3 regions of the Luteibacter flocculans genome follow, and region 2 is predicted to be linked to each of the others. Evidence: predicted binding sites of a transcription regulator. Region 2 holds the regulator's gene; each other region holds the start of a gene.
The links. The regulator sigma-54, encoded in region 2, starts transcription at its own class of promoters, with help from an activator protein. The targets are predictions, from matches to a motif close to TGGCACGNGCNTTGC.
Positions count from the first base shown of each region.

Region 1: a site for sigma-54 is predicted at 4,098-4,112, ahead of glnA (type I glutamate--ammonia ligase). Genes of this name have one in related genera too.
Region 3: a site for sigma-54 is predicted at 1,992-2,006, ahead of flgB (flagellar basal body rod protein FlgB). Genes of this name have one in related genera too.

Region 1 is NZ_CP063231.1:4,204,963-4,210,207, forward strand. It holds gene IM816_RS18230 (alpha/beta fold hydrolase) at 1-224, shown strand, start outside; gene IM816_RS18235 (3-hydroxybutyrate dehydrogenase) at 309-1,085, shown strand; gene IM816_RS18240 (OprO/OprP family phosphate-selective porin) at 1,087-2,241, opposite strand; gene glnA (type I glutamate--ammonia ligase) at 2,649-4,061, opposite strand; gene IM816_RS18250 (NADPH-dependent FMN reductase) at 4,266-4,814, opposite strand; gene IM816_RS18255 (DUF1427 family protein) at 4,915-5,172, opposite strand.
Region 2 is NZ_CP063231.1:3,278,952-3,284,196, reverse strand. It holds gene IM816_RS14290 (HPr family phosphocarrier protein) at 1-73, opposite strand, end outside; gene IM816_RS14285 (PTS sugar transporter subunit IIA) at 66-458, opposite strand; gene rapZ (RNase adapter RapZ) at 497-1,378, opposite strand; gene hprK (HPr(Ser) kinase/phosphatase) at 1,399-2,349, opposite strand; gene hpf (ribosome hibernation-promoting factor, HPF/YfiA family) at 2,459-2,806, opposite strand; gene IM816_RS14265 (RNA polymerase factor sigma-54) at 2,926-4,413, opposite strand; gene lptB (LPS export ABC transporter ATP-binding protein) at 4,514-5,233, opposite strand; gene lptA (lipopolysaccharide transport periplasmic protein LptA) at 5,238-5,245, opposite strand, start outside.
Region 3 is NZ_CP063231.1:3,126,871-3,132,115, forward strand. It holds gene flgE (flagellar hook protein FlgE) at 1-435, opposite strand, end outside; gene IM816_RS13500 (flagellar hook assembly protein FlgD) at 455-1,114, opposite strand; gene flgC (flagellar basal body rod protein FlgC) at 1,125-1,538, opposite strand; gene flgB (flagellar basal body rod protein FlgB) at 1,535-1,954, opposite strand; gene IM816_RS13515 (chemotaxis protein) at 2,150-3,067, opposite strand; gene IM816_RS13520 (methyl-accepting chemotaxis protein) at 3,331-4,638, shown strand; gene flgA (flagellar basal body P-ring formation chaperone FlgA) at 4,635-5,245, shown strand, end outside.

The DNA of each region.
Region 1 (5,245 bases), 930 kb from region 2:
TGGTTGCCGACGGCATGGTCGGTCACGGTATCTTCGGCGCCTCCGCCACGCCGTGCGTCGAGCAGTCGGTGGGCCATTTCCTGCTCACGGGCGAGTTGCCTGCGGAGCGCGAGACCCACTGCGCCTACGAACCTCGCAAGCCGCAAAAACACACCGATCGAGCGGACAGGCCCGACCTCGACGAGAGGCGTAAGGTGCTCCTCCAGCGTCTTCGTCACAGCTGACGGAGCGGCCCCGTACCTTCGTACCATGGCCGACGGCGGCCCACGCCACGCATAATCGGTGTGGGCATCCGACGGACCATCAGCATGAACGACCTCATGGGCAAAGTAGCCCTCGTTACCGGCGCGGCCAGTGGCATCGGCCGCGCCATCGCAGAAGCCTACGCGGCAGCGGGCGCGCGTGTGGTGATCGCCGATATCGCCGCGGATCGCGCGGAGGGCGCCGCTGCCGACATCGGCCAGGGGGCCATCGGCATCGCCATGGACGTTACCGACGAGGCGCAGGTCGAAGCCGCTTTCGCGCGCACGCTTCGTGACCTCGGGCCCGTCGACATCCTCGTCAGCAACGCGGGCGTGCAGATCATCTCGCCATTGGTTGACCTGTCGTTCGCCGATTGGAAGCGCATGCTGGCCGTACACATGGACGGCGCCTTTCTCACCAGCCGCGCCGCCATGCGGCAGATGATCGATAGCGGCCGCGGCGGCTCGGTGATCCTGATGGGCTCGGTGCATTCGCACGTCGCCTCGAAGTTCAAGGCACCCTACGTTGCGGCAAAGCACGGCCTGCTCGGGCTTGCGCGCGTCATCGCCAAGGAAGGTGCGGCGCACGGCATTCGCGCCAATGTGATCTGCCCGGGCTTCGTGCGTACGCCGCTGGTCGAGAAGCAGATTCCCGAACAGGCGAAGGAGCTCGGCATCAGCAACGACGAGGTCGTGAAGCAGGTGATGCTGCGCGATACCGTCGATGGTGAGTTCACCACCCTGGAAGACATCGCCAACGCCGCGCTGTTCTTCGCCGGCTTCGGTTCGCAGGCGCTGACCGGCCAGTCGCTGCTGGTCAGTCATGGATGGCACATGCAGTGATTCAGAACATGATCTGCGCACGCATCTCGAAGATATGCGGATCGATGCGCAGGTCACGACGATCGCTGGTCGCGCGCACGTAGTTCGCCTGCAGCTTGAGGAACTTGGTGAGGTACCAGTTTGCGCCCAGCGTCCAGTCGCTCTCGGTGCCGCCACGCGTGATGCCGTCGTCGAGGTCGAGCGTGCTGTAGCGAAGCACGAATTCCAACGCACCCCAGGGGCTCTTGGGCACCACGTCTGATACGTTGCCTGCGGAGTACCCACGCGACTCGCCCGTCATGACCCAGCTGCCGTAGGCATACCAGCCGCGGGCGTCGTACGCCGGCCGCCCGCGGAGTTTCACCTTGGCATCCAGGTACTCGCTCTGCACGGACCAGGGGCCGCCAATCCACAGGGCTTCCAGACCGCGACGATCGACATGCTCGGCGATGCGCAACGCACCGGAATCCACCAGGCGCTGCGTGATCAGGCCGGCTTCGGGCAGCGCGCGCAAACGTACGCTGGGCGGGTTGTAGTGGCCGCGTCCGTCGGTCGTTCCCTGCGGCGACTCGCGCGACAGGGAGCCGCCAAGATGCAACACGATGCCCGGCGAGTTGAGCGGCGTCCAGGCAGCGCGTCCGGCCACCATGCGGCCGTCGAGATCGCCTTGGAGGTTGCCACCTTTGTAATAGCCGAGTTGAACGAGGTAGTTCTTGCGGGTCAGCGCCCAGTCCATACCGAGGCGGCGGTTCGCATAGATCGCCTGCATCGGCAGCGATGTCTCCATGAACGACGTACTGCCCGTACTCGTATTGCCCTCGAAACCCACGGGCGTCTTCATGAAACCGACGCGCAGCGCACCGTAGTCAGCGCCAAGCAGCGCCTTGCTCTGCACGCGGAAGAACACGTCGAGCCAGGTCTTGGTCTGGAAGTCGAACACAACGGTACCGTCGTAGACGCCCTTCTTGCGGATGAACATGCCGAATTCCTTGCGGCGGTTCGTCTGCGCGTCCTCGTACACGCCCTGGTCGTTGGAAAACCGATCCAGGTCGTACTGGTACTTCAACGAGAAGCCGACATCGGTGCCGTCGGCGAAGACGTAGTGCGTCGGCCAGTTGGTGCGCCAGTCGTAATCGTTGCGCGGCGCATCGGCCGCGGTGGCGATAGCCGGCGCCATCAGCGCCAGGGCGCCGAGAATGGTTTTCTTCACGATGGAACCCCTGACTGGCGAGCCTTCGTCGGCACCGCGCTGTGAAACCCGAGAATGTGCGTGCCTGAGAATTCGCTCATGTCACGGTAGTGTCATCGGCAGAATCTTGCGAGCCTTTAAGTGGCTGTCTTCACAGTGGGAGCCGCCATGGCGGCGAGAAGCCCACGAAGCGGTGTAGCCGTGAGTCAGATCCCCATCGCCAGCAGGCTGGCTCCCACCGACAAGTTCGCATCGCCAGCAGGCTGGCTCCCACCGGCAAGCTGCTCTCGCCGCCATGGCGGCTCCCACAAGCCAAAAAAAGACGCCCCGAACGGGGGCGTCTTCATGGTCCAGCGGATCGGCGGAGCGCCATGGCGCCCCCGCCGGGTCCTCGATCAGATCGCGTAGTACATCTGGAACTCGAGCGGATGCGTGCTTGCACGGTAGCGGGTCACTTCCTGCATCTTCAGCGCGATGTAGCCGTCGATGAAGTCGTCGGTGAACACACCGCCCGCCTTGAGGAACTCGCGGTCCTTGTCGAGCGCTACGAGGGCTTCGTCGAGGCTCGCGCAAACCTGCGGGATGTTCTTCTCTTCTTCCGGCGGCAGGTCGTAGAGATCCTTGTCGGCCGGAGCACCCGGGTCGATCTTGTTCAGGATGCCGTCGAGGCCCGCCATCATCAGCACAGTGAAAGTGAGATAGCCCGACTGCATCGGGTCCGGGAAGCGGATCTCGATGCGACGACCCTTCGGGCTCGACACGTACGGAATGCGGCAGGACGCCGAACGGTTGCGCGCCGAGTAAGCGAGCATGACCGGCGCTTCGAAGCCCGGCACCAGACGCTTGTAGCTGTTGGTGGTGGAGTTGGCGAAGGCATTGATGGCCTTGGCGTGCTTGAAGATGCCGCCGATGTACCACAGCGCCGTCTGCGAGAGGCCGCCGTAGAGGTCGCCCGCGAAGAGGTTCTCGCCGTTCTTCGACAGCGACTGGTGCACGTGCATGCCCGAGCCGTTGTCGCCGACGATCGGCTTCGGCATGAAGGTCACGGTCTTGCCAGCCTGGTGGGCTACGTTCTTGATGACGTACTTCATCGTCATCAGCTCGTCGGCCTTCTTCACCAGCGTGTTGAAGCGGGTGCCGATCTCGCACTGGCCCGCGTTCGCCACTTCGTGGTGATGCACTTCGACCACCTGGCCGAGCGACTCCAGCACCTTGCACATATCGGCACGCAGGTCGCCCAGGCTATCGACCGGGCTGACCGGGAAGTAGCCACCCTTCACGCCCGGGCGGTGGCCGGTGTTGGTGCCGTCGTACTTGTAGCGCGAGGACCAGGCTGCTTCTTCCGAACCGATCTCGTAGAACACGCGGCCCATGTCGTTCTGCCAGCGGACCGAATCGAAGATGAAGAACTCCGGCTCGGGGCCGAAGAACGCCGTATCGGCGATGCCCGTGGACTTCAGATAAGCCTCGGCGCGCTTCGCGATGGAACGCGGATCGCGGCCATAGGCCTGCATGGTGCTGGGCTCGAGCACGTCGCAGTGCAGGATCAGCTGCTTGTGCGCGCTGAACGGATCGAGGTGCGCCGTCTCCGGGTCGGGCATGAGGACCATGTCGGACTCGTTGATGCCCTTCCAGCCAGCGATCGACGAACCGTCGAACATCTTGCCGTCTTCGAAGGTGCCTTCGTCGATGGCGTGCGCGGGGAACGTGACATGGTGGTGCTTGCCGAGAATGTCGGCGAAGCGCAGGTCGACGAACTCGATTTCCTCGTCCTGGATCAGGTTCAGCACTTTGGAAGCGGCAGACATACAAACCTCGAATGGGTATGGGGCGGGATGCTTTTAGCAATCGCTGTGCCAGCGGCGGCACCCTATGAAGGGCGCGCCGGGCCGGGCTCGCGCATCATAGACCCGCAGGATGACATGCACGCTTTTGCACCACATGAGTGCAAATGACGACCCCATGCACCAATCGAGGCACAAGACGCCCTGACCCTGCGGCGCCGACCACGATCAGGCGCGCTCGGGTTCGACCTCCCTTTGATAGAAGTGCGAGAGCGCCTGTTGGAGGTGACGAACGGTCGCCTCGTCGGTCAGCCGCTTTCCGTCCACCTTGGTCTGCACGAACGTTATCGCGACTTCGCGAAGTGGGGGCAGCTTGCAGAGCATCGACGCCAGGATCTCGCGGAGGTGCGCCTGTGCCCGCACGCCGCCCAGCGGGCCTGGAGAGAACGTGCAGAAGTAGACGGGCTTGCCAACCATGCAACTCTTGAACGCCGGTCGTGACAGCCAGTCCAGGGCATTCTTCAGCACCCCGGGCACACTGTGGTTGAACTCGGGCGTGACGATAAGAACCACGTCGGCGCTTTCGACCGTTTGCCGGGCCAGCATGACCGCATCGGGGAGAACACCGTCCTCCAGGTCCTGGTTGTAGTGAGGCAGCTGCCCCACGTCCAACGCTTCGCATGTGGCTCCGTCGGGAGCCAAAGAGAAAAGCGTCGCAAGAATCATCTTCGCGTAGGAACCCTCGCGAAGGCTTCCGGCCATACCTACGATTTTCATGTGACGATCTCCCGGTAAATCATGACGAGGCACGGTCCGCTCACGCGTTCGGCCTGAGCGATGAAGCCGAGCACGACGTGCATCTCCGCATTGTGTGGCATCAGGCTTTCAAAGCCGTCCTGACGATAGCGACGATCGACGCCCAACCGCTTTCCCCGAGCACCATGCCCAGCAAGCCGGTGAGAGCGACCAAGGGTGGCGCTGGCGAACGCACCTTCAACGCGGCGTACAGGACGCCGACGAGGGCGCCAACGACGAAAGAAACAAGATAGGACTTCATGGCGACGATCCATGGCATCTGCGGATGGCTGACGACGTTAGTCACCGCGCTGGTGAGCGTCCAACGCATTGTCGGCATGCCATTTATCTGCATTGGCTATAAATGTCGGCCCGGCCGTTCTCACTTCGCTATCATCCGCCGACGGCTCGAC
Region 2 (5,245 bases):
GCTGTACGAGCTTGGCGGACGCTCGCGCGTGAAGGCCGAGCCGGTTGGATACCACGATGTCCCGTTCAAGCATGATCGATGAATATCCCTCCGCGACCGCCGCTGGCTGCAATCTCGGCCAGCTCGGTCAACGATTTTTCCGAATAGTTGAGGACGCGCAGCAGCATGGGCAGGTTGAGCCCGGATACGCAGCGCAGATGCACGCCCAGTTCGCTCAGCGACAGGCCGATGTTGCACGGTGTGGCGCCATAGAGATCCGCTAGCACGAGCACACCTTCGCCGTGGTCGAGTTCTCGGGCATGGTGCGCGGTAAGTGTGCGCATGACGTCCGGGTCGGCACTCGGAGGTACCTCGACGGCGTCCACTTCGAGCGGCAGCTTGGGCATCACGTGGCGGGCGGCCGAAATCAGCGCCTTACCGACGGCTTCGTGGGTCATGAGGAGGACGCCGACGCTCATCGCCCGGTATCTCGTAATGGCTTGGGCAGGATCATGGGTCACTCGAGCTCGCGATGGAAGGTCAGTACGTTGCCGCGTTCGGAGCGAAAATGCTGTGCAAGCTTCTCGACCAGGTAAACCGAACGATGGCGCCCGCCGGTGCAGCCGATGGAAACCGTGACGTAGCTGCGGTCCTCCCCCTCGAAGCGCGGCAGCCACGTGTCCAGCCACCGGGCCACGTCGGCATAGTACTCGCCCACGAGCGGGTTCGCGTCGAGAAACTCCCGGACGGGGAGATCCTTGCCGGAGAACGGACGAAGCCGGGGATCCCAGTGGGGATTCGGCAGGCAGCGCGCATCGAAGACGAAATCTGCGTCGGAAGGCAGCCCCCGCCGGTAGGCGAAGGACTCGAAGAGGATGGTGGTGCCGTCCGACGCCGCCGCGTAGCCGGTGGCAAAAAGGCGGCGCAATTGGTGGACGTTGAGATCGCTGGAATCAATGACCTTCTCGGCGATCGACACCAGCGGCCGGAGCAGCTTGCGTTCCTGGGCGATGGAATCGGCCAGGGAGAGCTTTTCCGCCGCCAGCGGATGGCGACGGCGCGTTTCCGAATAGCGCTTGATCAGGACGTCGTCGCGGCTGTCGAGGAAGATCAGGTGCACGTGTACGCCGGCCGTCGACAGCTCGGAGAGCACGTGCGGCATGCGCGACAGATCGACCCGGCGATTGCGAACGTCCACGCCGACGGCGATGCGCCGACGCGGCCCGTGCTCGCCCTGGCTCACGGCGGCAACCAGTTGCGGAATCAGTTCCGCGGGCAGGTTGTCGACGCAATAGAACTCGAGGTCTTCAAGCGCGCGCAGCGCCACGGTCTTACCGCCGCCGGACATGCCGGTAAGCACCACCAGATGGATGCCGTCGGGGTCGACGATCGGATTCATGAGGTCGTCAGTCACGGAGGTCACCACGGGGAGAAGCGACGCATCTGGTGCGCCTGTCGATCGATGAAGGTCTGTGCCGGGTCGATGCCCTTGCTCTTGAGCACGTGGTTGCGCACGGCGGCCTCGACCAGCACCGCGAGGTTGCGGCCGGGCGCGACGGGAATGGTGATCTTTGGCACGTCGACGTCGAGCACGTTGCGCCGGCTGACGTCGCCGGTGAGTCGGGTCATGGCGTCGGTTTCCTCACCGTCGCGCAGCGGTTTCAGGTGAACCACCAGGCGCAGGTACTTGGACGGTTTCACCGCCGTGTGGCCGAACATCTCGCGGATGTTGAGCACACCGAGACCGCGCACTTCGAGCAGGTCCTGCAGCAGCTCCGGACAGGCGCCGTCGATGACGTCGGGTGCAATCAGGGTGAACTCGGTGGCATCGTCGGCGACCAGGCGATGACCGCGGCTGATCAGTTCCAGCGCAAGCTCACTCTTGCCCGAACCCGGCTCGCCGGTGATGAGCACGCCGATGGAGAACACTTCGAGAAACACGCCATGCAGCGTCACCCGCGGCGCCAAGGTGCGCGCCAGGTGGTATTGCAGGTAGGTAAGCAGCTCGTGGCCGCGCTTGGTGCTCTGCCACAGCGGCGTATCGGTTTCTTCCGCCACTTCGCGCAGGTCCGACGGGATCGGCTGATCCTTCGTGACGATCAGCGCGGCGGGCTGGTAGGCGGCGATCTTATGGATCGCTTCCCAGCGTTGGCGGGAGTCCATGCCATCGAGGTAGTTGAGCTCCTCGGTACCGATGATCTGCACCTTGTTGGGGTAGATCACGTTGAGGTAGCCCACCAGCGACGGGCGGCGGCTCTGCTTGGCGTTGGGTTCGAGGACGCGGGACTCGCCACGCATGCCCGCCACCCAGCGCAAGGCCATGCGCTCGTGTACCCCGTCGAAGAGTTGTCTGGCGGTAAGCCGGTCCACGCTTGGGTCCCTTGAGATGGAAAGGCCGGCACGCAAGGCGTGCCGGCCTGGGTCCTATTGTGCCATCAAGGGCGGTGGGGCGGCGGCCCGGGCGTCTGCCCGGCGGGGCTCAGCTCGCTGCGCGGGCGTCGCGCCCCTCGCTGTTGTGGTGATCCTTGAGCTTTTCCTTATGCTTGCGGAGCTGGTCCGCCAGCTTGGCGATCATGGCGTCGATCGCCGTGTACATCGTGTCGTTCTTGTTGTCGTCCTCGAGCCGGGCAATGCCGTCCGCATGCAGCCGCGTACCGGCGCAATGCAGGGTGCCACCGGCCTTGTGCTCGTTCTTGTCCACGGAAAGAACGACGTCGAGGCCCTTGATGTTGTCGAAAAGGCGTTCGAAGCGGCTGATCTGCTGTTCCACGCGCTCACGCAGAGCCGGGGTGATTTGGATGTGCTGGCCGCTGATCTGGATTTGCATTGACGCCTCCTTCTTGCTGAGGGTGCCGCCTCGCGGCGACGAGATCGAGGCGGCGGAAACACCGCCTCTCTAGCCTGAATCTGTGGGACCGTAGGTGTGCTTTGGGGTTCCCTCGGTCGTCAACTGGCGCGAATACGTTCGCTGGAACTGGGGATGCGCATCGCTTCGCGGTACTTGGCCACCGTACGTCGGGCGACCTGAATGCCGCGTCGATGCAGTTCTTCCGCCAGGGCCTGGTCGGACAGGGGGCGGCGCGCGTCTTCGCCGAGGATCAGCTTGCGCAGCATGGCCTGGATGGCCGTGGCCGACGCACTGCCGCCGTCTTCGGTGGCGACGCCGCTGGAAAAAAAGTGTTTGAGCTCGAAGGTGCCGCGTGGCGTGTGCATGTACTTGCGGGTGGTGACGCGGGAAATGGTCGATTCGTGCATGCCCACTTCCTCGGCGACCTCGCGGAGCACGAGCGGATGCATGGCTTCCGGGCCGTAGTCGAGGAACGCGCTTTGCCGCCGGACGATCACCTCCGCCACCTTCTGCAGCGTTTCCGCACGGGATTGCAGGCTCTTCAGCAACCAACGGGCTTCCTGCAGCTGGCCCTTCATCCACGTGGCATCGTCGCCGCGCGCGCGGGCAATGAGGTTGCAGTAGTGCTGGTTGAGGCCAAGGCGCGGCTGGGCATCCGGATTCAGACTGACCTGCCAGCGTCCGTTCTCCCGGCGTGCGTAGACGTCCGGCGCCACGTATTCCACGGGCGTGGCATCCAGTGCCGCACCGGGGCGCGGGTCCAGGCTGCGGATCAGGGCGGCGGCTGCCGCAACGTCTGCCTCGGGCGCCTTCAGGCGGCGGGCGATCTTCGCCGCGTCGTTGCGCGCCAGCAGCTCCAGCTCCTCGTTGACGATGCGGATCGCGAGTTCGCGATGCGGCGTCTCGAACGAGAACTGGGACAGCTGGCAGAACAGGCAATCGCGGAGATCGAGGCTGGCGATGCCGGTAGGGTCGAACCGTTGTACGCGCTGCCGCACCGCTTCGATTTCCTCGGCGCTGGCATGCAGTTGAGCGGGCAGGGCGGCTTCGACAGCGGCCACGCCGTCACGCAGGTAACCGTCCTCGTCCAGTGCGTGGATGATCGCCATGGCGATGGCGTGATCGCGCGGCGAGAACTGCGACAGATTGAGCTGCCACTCCAGGTGCTGCTGAAGGCTTTCCGGTGCGGCGTTCTGAGGCTCGAAGCCATCTTCGTCGCCGCCTCCCGTCCGCGAGGACGAGCCGGAGTAGTCGCCTGCTTCACCGTGGAAACGGTCGTCATCCCATTCGGGCGCCAGTTCTTCCGACGGCGTGGCGGTCGATTCCTCGTCTTCTTTCGACGCCTTGGTGGGCTGCTGCTCGCGCGAGAGGAACTCGGGGCTTTCGTAACCCTCGTCTGCCTCGCCCTCCGCCTCCGGCTCGGCCTCGGCGTCTTCCGCGAATTCGAGCAGCGGGTTGCTTTCCGCGATCTGGCGGAGTTCGGCCTCGAGCTCGAGCTGTGACAACTGCAGCAGGCGGATGGCCTGTTGGAGCTGCGGGGTCAGCGTGAGCTGCTGATGGAGGCGAAACTGAAGTCCGGGTTTCATGCCTTCGGCGCTTTGGGTTACGCAGCCATCGTAACCCCTTACGGGCCGCGCAAACCAGCACCGTTACGGCTAGGCCGCCCGTCGGAATGCGACGCGTGTGTCAGATACGGAATTCACGCCCCAGGTACACCTCGCGCACCTTTTCGTCGGCGAGGATGTGCTGAGGTGTGCCCCGGGAGAGGACCTCGCCGTCGTTCAGGATGTACGCCCGGTCGCAGATGCCGAGCGTCTCGCGGACGTTGTGGTCGGTGATGAGTACCCCGATGCCGCGTTCCTTCAGGTGGCGGACGATGCGCTGGATCTCGCCGACGGAAATCGGGTCCACGCCCGCGAAGGGTTCGTCCAGAAGCATGTAGCGCGGGCGCGCCGCCAGGGCGCGGGCAATCTCGACGCGACGACGCTCGCCACCGGAGAGGCTGATGCCTTTCTGCTCGGCGATATGGGCGATCTTGAGTTCGTCGAGAAGGCTTTCCAGCTCGTCCTCGCGTTGCTTCTGGGTCATGCCGTCGCGCAACTCGAGCACGGCCAGGATGTTGTCGGAGACGCTGAGTCGACGGAACACCGAGGCTTCCTGCGGCAGGTAGCCGATACCGAGCTTCGCCCGCGAGTGCATGGGCAGGCCGGTGATGTCCTGCTCGTCGAGCTTGATCGACCCGGCATCCGCCTGGATGAGGCCGACCACCATGTAGAAGCAGGTGGTCTTGCCGGCACCGTTGGGGCCGAGCAGACCCACCACTTCACCTTCGCGAATGGAAAATGCGAAATCGCGGACTACCTGGCGCGCACGGAAGCGCTTCTGCAGGCCTTGGGCTGAGAGCATCGGGTCAGGGCT
Region 3 (5,245 bases), 150 kb from region 2:
CGTGGTGATCTTGAGATCGGCCAGGGTACTCATGTCGTAGCCACCGCTGGCGGTCGGCGGGTAGACCTGCACGAACTGGCCGGTGGCGTTGACGATGTTGCCGTTGTCGTCCGGGTGGAAGTTACCGGCGCGCGTGTACGAATAACCGGCACCGTCGCGCAGCGTGAAGAAGCCCGCGCCGCTCAGACCGAAGTCGTAGGAGTTGCCGGTCTGGCTGAGCGTGCCATCGCTGAACTGCTGGGCGATGTTGGTCAGGCGCACGCCGCTGCCGGCGGCGTTGGCGGAAAGGTTCTCACCGGCAACCGAGTAGACCTGGGAGAACTCGGCACGCGAGCCCTTGAAGCCCACCGTGTTGACGTTGGCGATGTTGTTGGCGGTGACTTCCAGGTCGGAAGACGCCGCGTTGATGCCGCTGAGGGCGATTTCGAATGGCATGGGGTATTCCTCGCTGGACTTACAGGATTTGCGCGATCTGACTGAGCAGGGCGCCGCCGTAACCGGCCACCTGCACGTAGGTACCGTCGGTGCCCGAGGCGCCGACGCCTTCCACCTTGCCGCGAACGAACGTGTCGATCGCGGTCCCGCCGGAAGTAGCGGATATCTGGTAAACGCCGTCGGCGAGCTGCGTGCCGTCGTCGGATTTGCCGTCCCAGGAGAACTTGACGAGGCCGGCATCCGGCTGGCCCAGCGGCAAGGTGCGCACGACGTTGCCGGCCTGATCCTTCACCGTCACGTTCACGTAGGTGCCGGAGCTGCCGACGTTCACGGCGCCGTTGAGCGCGCCATCGGTGAGCTTGCCGGCCGACGAAGGCACGAGCACTTCCTGGCCCACCAGCGACGCGGCGCGAACGAACTGGTCGCCGGTCAGGTTGGTGGCCAGCGAGTCGAACGACTGCTGCAGCTCCTGCGTGGCCGCCACCTGCGAGAACTGCGCCATCTGGGCCACCATCTGCGTGGAGTCCATCGGCTTGGTCGGGTCCTGGTTGGTCATCTGCGTGACCATCAACTTCAGGAAATCCGATTGCGTGAGCGTCTGCTGCTGGAGCTGGCCCGACGACGACGTGGCGGTCGACGAGGAGGCGGCGGAACTGTTGCCGTTGATGGAATCGACCATGAGATGTCCCTTACTTGCCGAGGTCCAGCGTCTTCTGCATGAGCTGCTTGGCGCTGTTCATGACTTCGACGTTGTTCTGGTAGGAGCGCGACGCGGAGATCATGTTGACCAGTTCGTCGACCGGGTTGACGTTGCTTGAATAGACGTAGCCGTTGGCGTCGGCCAGCGGATTGGAAGGCTCGTAACGCGACTGGATCGGCGCCTGACTCTCGGAAACGCCCAGTGTGCGCACGCCGCCGTTTTCCATCTCGCCGTTGACCTGCTGCTGCACGGCCGAGAACAACGGCTGCTTAGCGCGGTAGGCCCCGGCTTCGCTGCTGGCGAGGCTGTCGGCATTGGCCATGTTGCTGGCGGTGGTGTTGAGTCGCGCGGACTGCGCGGCCATGCCGGAACCGGCGACGTCGAAGATCTTGAGCAGGCTCATGAGCTGGACCCCGTGATGGCGAGACGCATGGTGTGGATCTGGCCGTTGATGAAGCTGAGGGAGGCTTGGTAGTGGATGGCGTTGGCCGCGAACTGCGCCTGTTCGACCTGGGTGTCGACGGTGTTGCCGTCCATCGTGGGCTGGGTCTCGGCGCGGTAGGCGAGCTTGCCGGCGTCGGCGAGTGCCACAGCGGGATTGCCGCCAATGTGGCCGGGTTCCGTTGCCGTCATCGGCAGGGACGTACCCTCGGCGGCACCGGTGGCGGCGGCCATCGCCTTGCGGAAGTCGAGATCACGGGCGAGAAAGCCCGGCGTATCGGCGTTGGCGAGGTTGGAGGAAATGACCTCCGCACGGCGCTGCCACAGGCCCAGGGCCTGTGCGTGTACGCCGAACAATGCATCCGATTTGTCGAGCATGGGCTCTTACCCCTGTGACCTTGGCCCGAGGGGTTGAGCAATTCGCGTGCCATATCGCCGTCGGCTGCTGCAAACGGCGCTGTAGCGCCGTTCGGGCCGTGGTCTGGAGCCACCGGGAGGGGGCGGGCGTCGGAATTCCGGCGCTTGCGGCGACGGCGTGTCGCCGCCGCCCCTGGAACAGATCGGATCGCGCCGTCAGGCGGGCAGCAGTTCCAGCACAGCGGTCGCCAGGATGTCCGGCTGGAACTTGGCGATGAACCGGTCGGCGCCCACGCGCTCGACCATCGCCTCATTGAAGACGCCGCTCAGGGAGCTGTGCAGCAGCACTTTGAGGTGACGCAGTTGCGCGTCCTCACGGATGGCGCGGGTCAGTGCATAGCCGTCCATCGACGGCATTTCGATATCGGAAACGACCAGGGCGACACGCTCGGCGGCGGGCCCCGCGGCCATGCGATGAAGAATCTCGAGTCCTTCGGACCCGTCCTTGGCGATCACACTCTCCAGATCCATCTTGCGGAACAGGTCCACCAACTGTGTGCGCGCGACGAGGGAATCGTCCACCACCAGCACACGACGGTTGCGCGCAGGTTGCGCCTGGGCCGCGTGCTGCACGTTTTCAGAGAGGTCCACCGCGCGCGGATCGACGCTCGCCAGAACCTGCTCGACGTCGACGATGGCGATGAGGTCGCCATCCAGGCGAGTCACAGCGTTGACCCGGGGGCCGTAGCCGAGCGCGGAGGGGGGCGCCGCCATCTGGGCACCATCGACATGCACGATGCGGTCCACGTCGGAGACCAGGAATCCCTGCACCGAGCGGTTGAATTCGGTGACGATGAGGTGCGCGCTGTCGACAGTCGCCAGCGGCGGGTAGCCCATCGCTGCAGCGAGATCCACCACCGGGATCGTATGACCCCGGTAGTCGAAACTGCCGGCGACCAGGTCATGCATGCTGGGCATGTGCTCCAGCCGCGGCCGACGCAGAACCTCGCGAACCTTGAACACGTTGATGCCGAAGGCCTGCCGCTCGCCCAGCCGAAACAACAGCATGGCCACGCGATTGTGCCCGGCCAGGCGGGTGAAGGTTTCCACGGTGTCGAGAAGCGGTCGTGCCATGGGCGGGCATGTCGTCGAGAGAGGTATGCGATCCGTATCGGCGGCCCCGACACTTTCTGTAGGTGCGTTCGGCACAACGCCGATCCCGCGGCATCCAGAGGCGCCGGGCTTGTCCGTCGCACCCCAAAGACATTCTTGCCTGTGGGCGCACTCCTCATGGCAGCGAAGGCCACACGTCAATGGCACGGCGATTGCTTGACTCAAGAAAACCGGCCCCCGACCGATCTAAAGGGGCGACTAACCGACCAAGCGAAAGCGAAATCATGACCCTCCTCTGGAGCCAGCACGTCCGCCTCATCGCCCATGCCGCTGCCAGTGGCGACGCCGCGCGAGTCCGCGCGCTCGCCGCGCAATACCCGGCCGCCGCCAGCGCGATGGGCGCCCTGCTCAAGCCTGCCGAGCCCCGTACCGTGGCGGCCACCACGATCCAGGCGATCGAACAGCAAGGCATGACGCTGACCAATACGCAGGCGCTCGGCACGACCCTGCAGGAACTCGGCACGTCGATCGAAGGCGCCCGCGACACCGCCGGGCGTTTGACGGACGCCAGCGCCAGGATTTCGACGGCCATCGACCAGGCCCTTTCCGGCGTCGCCGGCATCGTGGACGCCGACACCAACGGACAGGCGACCTCCGCCGAACTGGACGGCCAGTTGCGCCTGCTGCGCAGCGCCCTGTCCGGCATGAGCCGCAATCACGCCCAATTCGCCGAATACTTCACTGCCATCCGCAAGCTCACGGCGACGGTGCAGGACATCGCCCACCAGACCAACCTCGTCGCGCTCAATGCCGCTATCGAGGCGGCGCGTGCCGGTGAAGCCGGTCGTGGCTTCGCCGTCGTGGCGGACGAAGTGAAGCAGTTGGCGGAAAAGACCACCCAGGCCACCGCCGAGATCGACCAGGTCACCCAGGCCGTCGGCGAATTCTCCGGTCACCTGGACGACACCGTCCAAACCAGCCTGCGTCGCCTCGAACAATCGCAGTCCGGCATCGCCGGCATGCAAAGCTCGCTGGGGCGCATCGACGACGCCGTGCGCGGTGCGCGCGGCAGCCTCGAATCCGCTCGCGAGGGCATGCTGGCCATGCAGGGTCGCATCGCGGCCATCCAGGCCAGCCAGGCCACGGTCGGCCGCGTGGCGAACGAAGCGCGCCGGCAGGCCGACTCGGCGGCGCGCGCGGCCGTATTGGCGCATCGCCTGGGCCTCGCCCGGCTCGAGACCGAGGGCAACCTCGATGCCGCCAGCCTCAGCCAGATGATCCGCGAGGCAAGCCAGGGCCTGCGCTATGCCCTTGAGCTCGCCTCGCGCGACCCGTCCGGCCTTGACCGCCGCTGGCTCGATACCACGCCGCTGATGCGCTGCATCGACCAGCTCCGCGCGCTTCGTCCGGATGGCTCGGCCGATGCCGTGCGTGCGGCCGGTGAGCGCTTCTCGACGCTGGCCTCGCAGTACGCGATCACGCTGGGCGAAGGGCGCCACGCCGACGCCGGCCATATGCTGCCTGGCCTTACCCGGGAGCTGGACGCGATCACGCACGGTCTGTCCGTTTCGCTGGCCGAGCGCGCTGCATGATGCGTCGCGTCCTCGCTGTCGCCACGACCGCCGCCCTGCTCGCCTGCCCGCTCTGCGCGGTAGCCGCGCAGTCGCTGGACGTCGTGCGCGCTACGGCGGTGGACTGGCTGCAGCAGCACCGCACGCTGCCCGGCGCGCGCATGACGGCGGAAGCCGGCACGCTCGACAGCCGTCTGCATCTCGCCGATTGCCCGAGTCCGCTCGACGCATCGTTGCCCGGTAACCGGCCCCTGGGGGCTCGCGTCAGCGTCATCGTCCGCTGCCCCGTACCCGGCGGCTGGACGGTCCGGGTACCGGTCAGCGTGAAGATGTTCACCAGCGTCCTGGTCACCAGCCGGCCGCTTGCGCGCGGGGACGGTATCGGCGCCGCCGACGTTCATGCTGAAGAGCGCGACGTTGCCAGCCTCGCCTACGGTTACGTGGCGGGCCTCGATCAGATCGGCGGTCGCGCCCTGGCACGCCCGCTCAACGCGGGGACGGTACTCACCCCCGGCATGCTCGCCGGCCGACAGGCGGTGCGCATCGGCGACGCCGTAAGCATGGAGGCCAATGTCGACGGCGTGACGATCCGTGCGGAGGGCGTCGCCATGGGCGCGGGCGACACAGG